DNA from 3 places in the Colwellia sp. MB02u-10 genome. Region 1 is predicted to be linked to each of the others. Evidence: predicted binding sites of a transcription regulator. Region 1 holds the regulator's gene; each other region holds the start of a gene.
The links. Region 1 encodes MetJ, which represses methionine synthesis genes. Its sites were predicted from a motif close to TAGACGTCTAGACGTCTA; they were not measured.
Positions count from the first base shown of each region.

Region 2: the regulator MetJ is predicted to act here: its motif matches at 2,101-2,118, upstream of serA (phosphoglycerate dehydrogenase).
Region 3: the regulator MetJ is predicted to act here: its motif matches at 1,537-1,554, upstream of metA (homoserine O-succinyltransferase).

Region 1 is NZ_JACGVK010000119.1:61,142-64,376, reverse strand. Features, by position in the region: gene ccoG (cytochrome c oxidase accessory protein CcoG) at 1-391, shown strand, start outside; gene H4J59_RS10630 (VOC family protein) at 545-958, shown strand; gene metJ (met regulon transcriptional regulator MetJ) at 1,380-1,712, opposite strand; gene metB (cystathionine gamma-synthase) at 1,946-3,103, shown strand; gene metL (bifunctional aspartate kinase/homoserine dehydrogenase II) at 3,172-3,235, shown strand, end outside.
Region 2 is NZ_JACGVK010000132.1:173,116-176,350, reverse strand. Features, by position in the region: gene thrC (threonine synthase) at 1-548, shown strand, start outside; gene serA (phosphoglycerate dehydrogenase) at 819-2,048, opposite strand; gene rpiA (ribose-5-phosphate isomerase RpiA) at 2,158-2,814, opposite strand; gene H4J59_RS14190 (5-formyltetrahydrofolate cyclo-ligase) at 3,129-3,235, opposite strand, start outside.
Region 3 is NZ_JACGVK010000110.1:35,574-38,808, forward strand. Features, by position in the region: gene metH (methionine synthase) at 1-428, opposite strand, end outside; gene metA (homoserine O-succinyltransferase) at 457-1,407, opposite strand; gene H4J59_RS07230 (methyltransferase) at 1,744-2,394, shown strand; gene H4J59_RS07235 (HD family hydrolase) at 2,472-3,065, opposite strand.

The sequences.
Region 1 (3,235 bases):
TGGCTATGCTGTTATGTCGTTATTAGCCATGGCGTTTATGATTTTTACTATTCAAGTGCGGGTGCCAATCGAATTTTCTATTTTACGGGATCGTGGCACATTATTTCAGCTCGACTTTCAAGGTAAGGTGACAAATAGTTATTTATTGAAAATTACCAATAAATCAAAAATTGATCGCCAATTTGAGATCACAGTGTTGGAAAAAGTGCTGAGTTTAAGTGTTGACGGTAAGGTGATGATAAAAGCGGGTGAAATTGCCAGCGTGCCGGTACATTTAACGATGACTCCGGAAAACATTAGCCAAAAAATTACGGTAGTGACACTGGCTGTTGCCGTTGATAATATGCCAGATATTAAGGTTGTTAAAGAAACTAAATTCTTTTCAAATTAATTAATTTCGTTAGCTAATGACTAGTGATTGTGAAAAAAGACCTCGACGTGAGGTCTTTTTTAATTAAATCATGCAAAGTACATTACGAAGGAAAAATACGTTAAAATATCATGACTTGGACGATGAGTAGTGAAAATGAATAGAGAACAAAGCATGAGTAAAACGATCAAACAAAGCATATCAAATATTGCCCTCGTGGTTGAAGATTACGATGATGCAATTGCATTCTATAGCAAAAAATTAAACTTTCAGCTTATTGAAGATACTGACTTAGGCGGCGGAAAACGTTGGGTACAAATCTCCCCACCGAATTCAAATGGCACCAACATACTGCTTGCTAAAGCCAGTAACGACGAGCAAAGCCAGTCAGTTGGCAATCAAGCGGGCGGGCGAGTATTTTTATTTCTACAAACCAATGACTTTTGGCGCGACTATCAACAGATGAAAAGCCAAGGTGTCGAGTTTAACGAAGAGCCGCGCGTGGAAGAATATGGCACCGTTGTCGTGTTTAAAGATTTATATGGTACAAAATGGGATTTATTGCAGTTAAATGATGTGACTGGCTAAATTTATAGCTATCAGCCGTCAGTCATGAGTTAATGCAGCTGCTTCGTTAAATTCGATGATATTAAAGTTTCAGTTATTAAGCTTTTTAATTTGTGGACACTATGAAAAATTAAGGCTAAGTAAATCAAAATTATGTAAAGTTGGATGAGGCCATATGGGTGACGGGCATAATTTTATTTTATTTGAACGATGCTGACTTTAAAAGTCACTTTAATACAAACTAAAGCAATATCGTTCCAGTTTGAAGAATATTCAAATAGCTCTGAAGAACAGAGATAAATTTTTTTGATATGTAGCGGCACACTACAGGGGGTTGTTCCGCTTTATATTTCAAAGCATCTCTTGCTAATCACTCGTATTTTTCAGCAATAAAAAAGGCGCTAATCAGCGCCTTGTTTATTTACTTGTTGTACTACTCGTTTTAATCTTCTAATTCCGCTTCGTGTTCACTAAAGTCAGTTATACCTTTTGCTTCCAAAGCCCGACGAACACTCGCGGGTAATTTTTGTGTGTTGTCTTTCGCCAAGTCACTATCATCAGGTAATGGTTGGCCAGTAAAGGCGTGTAAAAACGCTTCACATAACAGCTCACTGTTGGTGGCATGACGCAAGTTATTCACTTGGCGACGTGTACGTTCATCAGTGAGCACTTTTAACACACGTAAAGGGATAGACACGGTGATCTTTTTGACTTGTTCACTTTTCTTCCCGTGTTCGGCGTATGGGTTAATATACTCGCCATTCCACTCTGCCATGAATATTCCTCTATGCTAATTAATTGAGATAAACTTATCCTTGTTAAACCTGTCTGGTAGGCCAGTTTGTGATAAATTTATTCTTACTACTTGATTTTACTGGTTGTGGGGCGTGAGTCAATAACGAATGTGTAGAAGTTTAGAAGTCTAAAGTACTTGACCCAAGAACTTAAACCATTTAGATTGATAGACGTCCAAACATCTATACAGAAAATATTTTTACCGGAGTACACATGAGCGAGAAAAAAATTGCCACTACCGCTGTTCGAGCGGGTATTAATAGCGACCAACACCATGGCGCTGTTATACCAGCTCTTCACCTTTCAAGCACCTATGCACTGAAAGGTTTTAACGACAAGCGTCAGTTTGACTATTCACGCACCGGTAATCCAACTCGCGCTACATTTGCCCAAGCTATTACAGATTTAGAGCAGGGTGCCGTTGGCATTGTGACAAATACCGGCATGTCAGCGGTACATCTTATTTGCCAATTACTTGATACACAAGACACGGTTGTTATTCCGCATGATTGCTATGGCGGAAGTTTTCGATTATTTACCCATCTTGCCAAGCGGGGTCAGTTTACGCTCGTGGTGGTTGATCAAAACGATCAACAAGCCTTGGCCCAAGCTTTAGCAACAAAACCTAAATTAGTCTTAGTTGAATCACCGAGTAATCCATTGTTACGCTTAGTTGATATTGCTGCCATTACCAAACAAGCGCATCAAGTTGGCGCATTAGTGGCGGTTGATAACACCTTTATGTCGCCGGTATTGCAGCAACCCTTGTTATTGGGTGCTGATATTGTTTTTCACTCCACCACCAAATATATTAATGGTCATAGTGACGTGGTGGGCGGTGTGCTAGTCACCAAAGAACAAGCCTTAGGTGATAAACTAGCTTGGTGGGCAAACTGCATTGGTATCACGGGTTCAGCTTTTGATAGTTTTTTAGCTTTACGTGGCTTAAAAACTTTGCCAATACGGATGAAGCAGCATCAAATTAATGCCAATGCTGTGGCAAAATTTTTGCAACAGCATTCGGCTATTCAACAGGTTTATTTTCCGGGTTTAGCTAGCCATCCGCAACATGAATTAGCTAAAAAACAGCAGTATGATTTTGGCGCTATGATGAGTTTTGAGCTTAAAGGTGGCGTTGAAGCGGTTAAAATACTGTTTGATAAACTTGAACTTTTCACCCTAGCGCAATCACTTGGTGGTGTTGAAAGTTTGATCTGTCATCCCTCAACCATGACCCATGCGGGGATGGAAATTGAAGCACAACTTACCGCCGGTATTACCCAGTCATTAGTGCGACTTTCTGTTGGTATTGAAGATATTGACGATATACTGGCCGACCTATCTCAGGCGCTCGATGCCAGCCAAGCTTAAAGCGGTTATCCATAGTTATCAATAATTTAAAGGCGGTATGACAAGGTTGTCATACCTGTGGTAGTAAAATGATCGATTCAAATACAGCGGTAACGCTTAGCTCTGCAAAAAATCACTTGGTAAAAATTGCCT
Region 2 (3,235 bases), on a different contig from region 1:
TTCCCAGTGGTAATTTTGGTAACCTTACCGCCGGACTTTTTGCTAAAGCCTTAGGTTTACCTATTAAGCGTTTTATTGCCGCCACAAATGCCAATGATACCGTGCCTCGTTATTTAAAAACTGGCGAATGGACACCTCATGAAACGGTAGCAACCATTTCTAATGCCATGGATGTTAGTAACCCCAATAATTGGCCACGTATAGAGCATATGTTAAAAGCGGGATTAGTTGAGCAAGACTGTGTCACTTCAGTATCAATTGATGAAGAGCAAACACAAATGGCGATGATCCAACTGGCTAAACTTGGCTACATCAGTGAACCTCATGCGGCGGTTGCTTATAGAGCGCTGCAATATAATGCCCTTGATACTGAATTTGGTGTATTTTTGGGTACCGCGCATCCAGCGAAATTTAAAGATATTGTTGAAAGTACCTTAGGGCAACCGATAGGCTTGCCAAAAGAGCTTGCCGATTGTGCGAGTGAAACTATTCTATCAACCACAAGTTCAACTGACTTTGCTGAACTTAGAGCCTACTTACTCAATTAGTTACTGCGTTCGTTAGTGTAAGATCAGGCTAGTGTTAAAGGGCAGTTTTTACTGCCTTTTTCTACAGAAAGTATAGCAAGGCTGGGGTCAAGTAGCTGAGATCAAGTCGCTGTGAGGTAAGTAAATTTTTACGGTGAGTCACTGTAAATCGGTATTTAGCTTGCCAAGTTAGGCACTTAACATAGTGTGATATCGCGTAAACGGCAGCAGAAATAAAAAAGCCAAAGAATATTTTCTTTGGCTTTTTAGTTTTTCAAATCAGCGGTGATATTAGTTTAATAATCTTACTCTGATTGTTGCATCAATCTGTTTTAATTCTTTTAAGGCTAACTTACTATTTTCAGCTTCAATATCAATAACTACATAGCCAATTTGGTCAGCGGTTTGTAAATACTGAGCGGCAATATTGATATTGAGTTTGGCAAACATTTGGTTAATTTGCGTTAACACCCCAGGCCTATTGTGGTGAATGTGTAATAAACGGCTGGTGCCAATATGGCCAGGTAAGGATACTTCAGGAAAATTAACCGCCGATAATGTTGAACCATTGTCTGAATATTTGGCAAGTTTACTTGCGACTTCAAGGCCAATGTTTTCTTGCGCTTCTTTAGTGCTGCCACCAATATGTGGCGTTAAAATTACGTTATCAAAGGCACGTAACGGGCTAAAAAACTCATCGTCATTACTTTTAGGTTCAACCGGGAATACGTCAATTGCTGCACCAGCCACTTTTTTACTGGTTAATGCCTCAGCTAAGGCATCAATATCAACGACAGTGCCGCGCGAAGCATTAATAAAGATAACACCCTGTTTCATGACCTCAAATTCTGCCGCACCCATCATATTTTTGGTTTGTGGCGTTTCAGGTACATGCAAACTAATAACATCTGCTTCTTTCAATAATGAAGTCATAGTCGGCGCTTGGCTGGCATTGCCTAAAGGCAGTTTAGTTTCAATATCAAAAAAGCGAACTTTCATCCCTAAAGTTTCGGCTAGTATGCCAAGTTGCATACCAATATGACCATAACCGATAATGCCTAAGGTTTTGCCTCTGGCTTCAACTGAACCCGTAGCTGATTTATTCCAAACACCACGATGTGCTTGGGCACTTTTTTCTGGAATACCACGTAATAATAATAATGTTTCGCCCAATACTAACTCAGCGACCGAGCGGGTATTTGAAAATGGCGCGTTAAATACTGGGATACCAAATGATTGCGCTGCGGCTTTGTCTACTTGATTGGTACCAATACAGAAGCAACCAATAGCAACCAGCTTTTTAGCGTGGCTTAAAACATTTTTATTTAAGTCAGTGCGAGAACGTATACCAACAAAATGCACGTCGGCAATTTTCTTAATTAGCTCTGCTTCTGAAAGTGAGGCTTTAATATATTCAATATTTGAATAGCCTTTATTTTTCAGCTCTTCAAGGGCGCTCTGGTGAACACCTTCTAGAAGTAGTATCTTAATCTTGTCTTTTGCTAGTGAATTGTTGCTCATGATAGTTTATCTTCTCTCGATCAAACATTGATGTACTTAAATATATTTCAAATAAGCTTTTAGATGGCTAGATACCTAAAATACCATATAGGGTATAAACTCTAAAGTGTTATTTTATTATTTTTGTACCCTCTGCACTGCCGATAATTAAGACATTTGCTGGACGATTAGCAAACAAGCCATTAGTCACAACACCAACAATAGCGTTAATGCTGTTTTCTAATGCTTTAGGGTCCATTATTTTTAAGTTATGTACATCAAGAATAACATTGCCGTTGTCAGTAATAACCCCTTGGCGATAAACTGGGTCACCACCTAATTTTACCAGTTCTCTGGCGACATAACTGCGCGCCATTGGGATCACTTCTACCGGCAATGGAAAACGACCTAGCATAGGCACTTGCTTAGTGTCATCGGCGATACAAATAAAGGTTTTTGCCACCGCAGCCACAATTTTTTCGCGGGTAAGGGCAGCACCGCCACCTTTGATCATATGCATGTGAGGGCTGATTTCATCAGCGCCATCAACATAAACATCAATACCGTCAACGTTATTAAGCTCAAACACTTCAATGCCATATGATTTTAAACGCTCAGTTGAGCCTTCAGAGCTTGACACTACGCCAATAATTTTATCTTTAATGGTAGCAAGAGCGTCGATAAAATGATTTACCGTTGAGCCAGTACCGACACCAACAATGGTATCTGCTTTGATATAGTCTAGGGCTTTTATTGCTGCCGCTTTTTTCATGTCATCTTGAGTCATAATAGGCCTGTTTTAAATAAAAAAAATTATTAGCTATCAGTTTTAAGCTGTCAGCTGTCAGTAAAATATAGTGATCAGTTAAAAGTAATAAGTGATTAGCATTCAGTAAGAGGTAGTTATAAATCAAAAGAAGTTTTCGAGCTATATTTTAACTATGTCTGTAGTAACTTACTGAAAGCTGACCGCTTAAAACTAACAGCTATCTCTTAACTATGTCTGTAGTAACTAACTGAAAGCTGATAGCTAAAAACTGACAGCTATCACTTAACTAACTATGGTCAGTATTATAACAAGAGTATCGAGTTAATTAGCTTTTATTTATGGATATCAAACTTATATTGTCTGGTTGGCGTAATAATCTCAGGTAACGGAATATCCCACAGTTGTGCAGGAATGGCGTCTATTAATTGGATGTCATGCG
Region 3 (3,235 bases), on a different contig from region 1:
GAACAAGTGCGGTTTGTTGGCCCTAACACGCCAGCCACAAAACGGGGTTTATCTGGGTTTTTCGCGGTGAATTCATCAGCCACTTCACGTGCTAATTGCGCCGCCGCGAAATTAATATCAGCACTGTACTCCGCCATATCGTAATCAGACATGGCAATAGTGGTGGCGTTAAAAGTATTGGTTTCAAGAATGTCAGCACCGGCAATAAGGTATTCGCGGTGAATAGCTTTAATAACCTCAGGTTGAGTCAGCACCAACAAATCGTTGTTACCTTTAACATCGCTATGCCAATCGGCAAACTGCTCGCCACGATAATCTTGCTCTTCAAATTTATACGCTTGGATCATAGTGCCCATAGCACCATCTAAAATAAGAATGCGCTTTTTTAATTCGGCTTGTAATCGGCCATAAGAAACTGACTGCACCACAGGTGCTTTTGATTGAGTATTTACTTGCTTAGACACGAGATTTCCCTGGATGGATGGCTTTAATATGGTTTGCATCTAATTGATACGGCGTAATTTGATAAACGTAATAATTTAACCAATTGGTAAAAAGTAAACTACCATGGCTGCGCCAGGTGTTTGCTGTGGTTGAATTGGGATTATTGTCAGTAAAATAATGCTCAGGCATTGACGTGGTACGGCCCATTTCAAGGTCACGAAAATACTCTTCACTCAAGGTTGTTGCGTCATACTCTGGATGGCCGGTAAGGTAGACTTGCTGCTTGTTTTTGCTCGCAGATAAATACACCCCTGCCTCAGCTGACTCCGCCAATATTTCTAGATGTTCCAGTGTTTGATAATCCGACTTATCGATATAACCATAGCGAGAATGAGGCACATTAAAGCTTTCGTCGAAGCCTCGGGTTAACTGCTCTTCTGGTTTCAAACAATGATGGTGATAAACGCCAGAGAGCTTTTTTTTACGCAAATGTCGCTTCAAACCATAATGATGATAAAGCGCTGCATGTGCTGCCCAACAAGAAAACATGGTTGAAGTCACATTTTTTTCTGCCCAGTCAAACACTTGACAAATTTTGTCCCAAAAGGTTACTTGCTGATAATCCAACAACGCCAGCGGCGCACCGGTAATAATTAAACCGTCATATTGTTTATGTTTTATATCATCGAATAAGCGGTAAAAATTATCTAGATGTGCTTGCGGCGTATTCTTAGATTCATTGGCATGTATGCGGACAAATTCAACATTAATTTGCAATGGTGTATTGGCCAACATGCGAAGAATTTGCACTTCAGTTTCAATTTTATTGGGCATTAGGTTAAGAATAGCCACTTCCATTGGGCGAATTTCTTGATCTGCAGCGCGACGTTCAGACATAACAAAAATATTTTCTTTGTCTAAAATTGTTAACGCGGGCAATTCATCGGGGATTTTTATGGGCATAGTATTAACCTAATGTCGGGTAATTCGTTATATCTGTGATCGCTATAAAATAACGCTGAAAAACAATATCGCTCTTTACCATTTATATCTACCTACAATGTGACTTGGATTGCTAGCTATGTCAACCTCTAAACGTATAGACGTCTAAACATTTTAATATGATTTAGCCGTTTATCGTTTAGTCGTAAAGAAAATTCGCGACAAAAAACCTCTACAGGCTAAGTTATAGCACGCGAAATATATTGTCATTTAAGCTAAACACTGTAATCTTAGCCGACTCGCGCACTTTGCCATTTGTCTTAAGAGACTTGGCTCCGCGCCTACCTAGGCAGCACAATGACAAACCTTCGCTACAGTTATCAAACCATCGAGTTTGGTAATACTGATATCCATCTTTGTACCTTACGTGATAAACAAGAATTTTATGACCCTGAAGACATCGCCCAAAACTTAGGTATTTCATCGGCAACTTGGTCTTTATTTGGTGTTATTTGGCCGTCAAGCTTAGTGCTGGCACATTTTATATCGCAATACCCCGTTGGCACAAAACGGGTATTAGAAGTAGGCTGTGGCATAGCGCTTAGTAGCTTGCTCTTAAACAAACAAAAAGCAGATATAACCGCAACAGATTACCACCCCGAAGTAGGAAAATTTTTACTGAGAAACACCCTGCTTAATCAAGACGGTCCGATTAACTATGAGCAAACTAATTGGTCAAACAAACAAGATAGCTTAGGACTTTTTGATTTAATCATAGGTAGTGACCTACTATATGAAAATGAACATATTGAATTGCTTGCCAACTTCATCCAAGCCCATGCAAACAAAAGTTGTGAAGTTATTCTTGTTGATCCGGGGCGCGGACGTAAAACTAAATTAAGTACAAAAATGCTAGATTTTGGTTTTAGCTCTACCCATATTAAACCTGAGCATACCGATTACATTAAACAAGATTTCAAAGGTCATATTCTTAAATTTAAAAGATAGAAGCTTAGCTGCTTGTTTACTTATATATTAACAAGCAGCTAAGGCATTGCTCTAAATACCTAGAAGTTTTATTACCGCTACGCGTTGCGTAACCAGCCTTTTTCTACGGCAAACTCAATTTGCTCAGCAACATAAGTCCATAATTTTGGGGCTAAACCATCTAAGAGATTGTTACGCGCAATAACTTCAGATCGGCTAACATTATGCTTAGCCCAACTGCCTCCGTCATTTTTCATATTTTGCAGTAAAGGTAATACTCGATCCATTGCTTTGGCAAATTTAGCATCGGTTGTTTCTGCCGCTTCAAACTCTAGCCATAAGTTTAACATTTCTGAGCATTGCTTTTCAGGCAACAAACCAAAAATACGCTTTGCCGCTGCAAGCTCTTTAGCTTCTTGCGCATCAAGTTCGGCTTGTGCTGCAAAGGCAAAAGTATCACCGGCATCAATTTCTACTATGTCATGAATAAGTAACATGCTAGTAACTCGGGCAACATTGACTGGCTCTGCGGCATAAACATGTAAGGTTTGCGCCATCATGGCAATATGCCAGCTATGCTCGGCACTGTTTTCTGGTCTATTCTTATCCGACTTTACCATCACCTTTCGGTAGACAGCTTTAAGACGGTCTAACTCTAAAATAAAATCTAATTGTTGCTTCAAGTCTTGCATTACCTCTCCTATATGAAAGCTAGCACGATGATTTTATGATCACATAAGTTGATATGGGGGCTTTCATCGATAACTCCACCTTTGCAACAAACACAATCTGCTGAAGTGTCGATAAAGCGACTTAATAGACTAGTGATAAATTTACCCTCTACCTTGGCAACCTGAAAAAT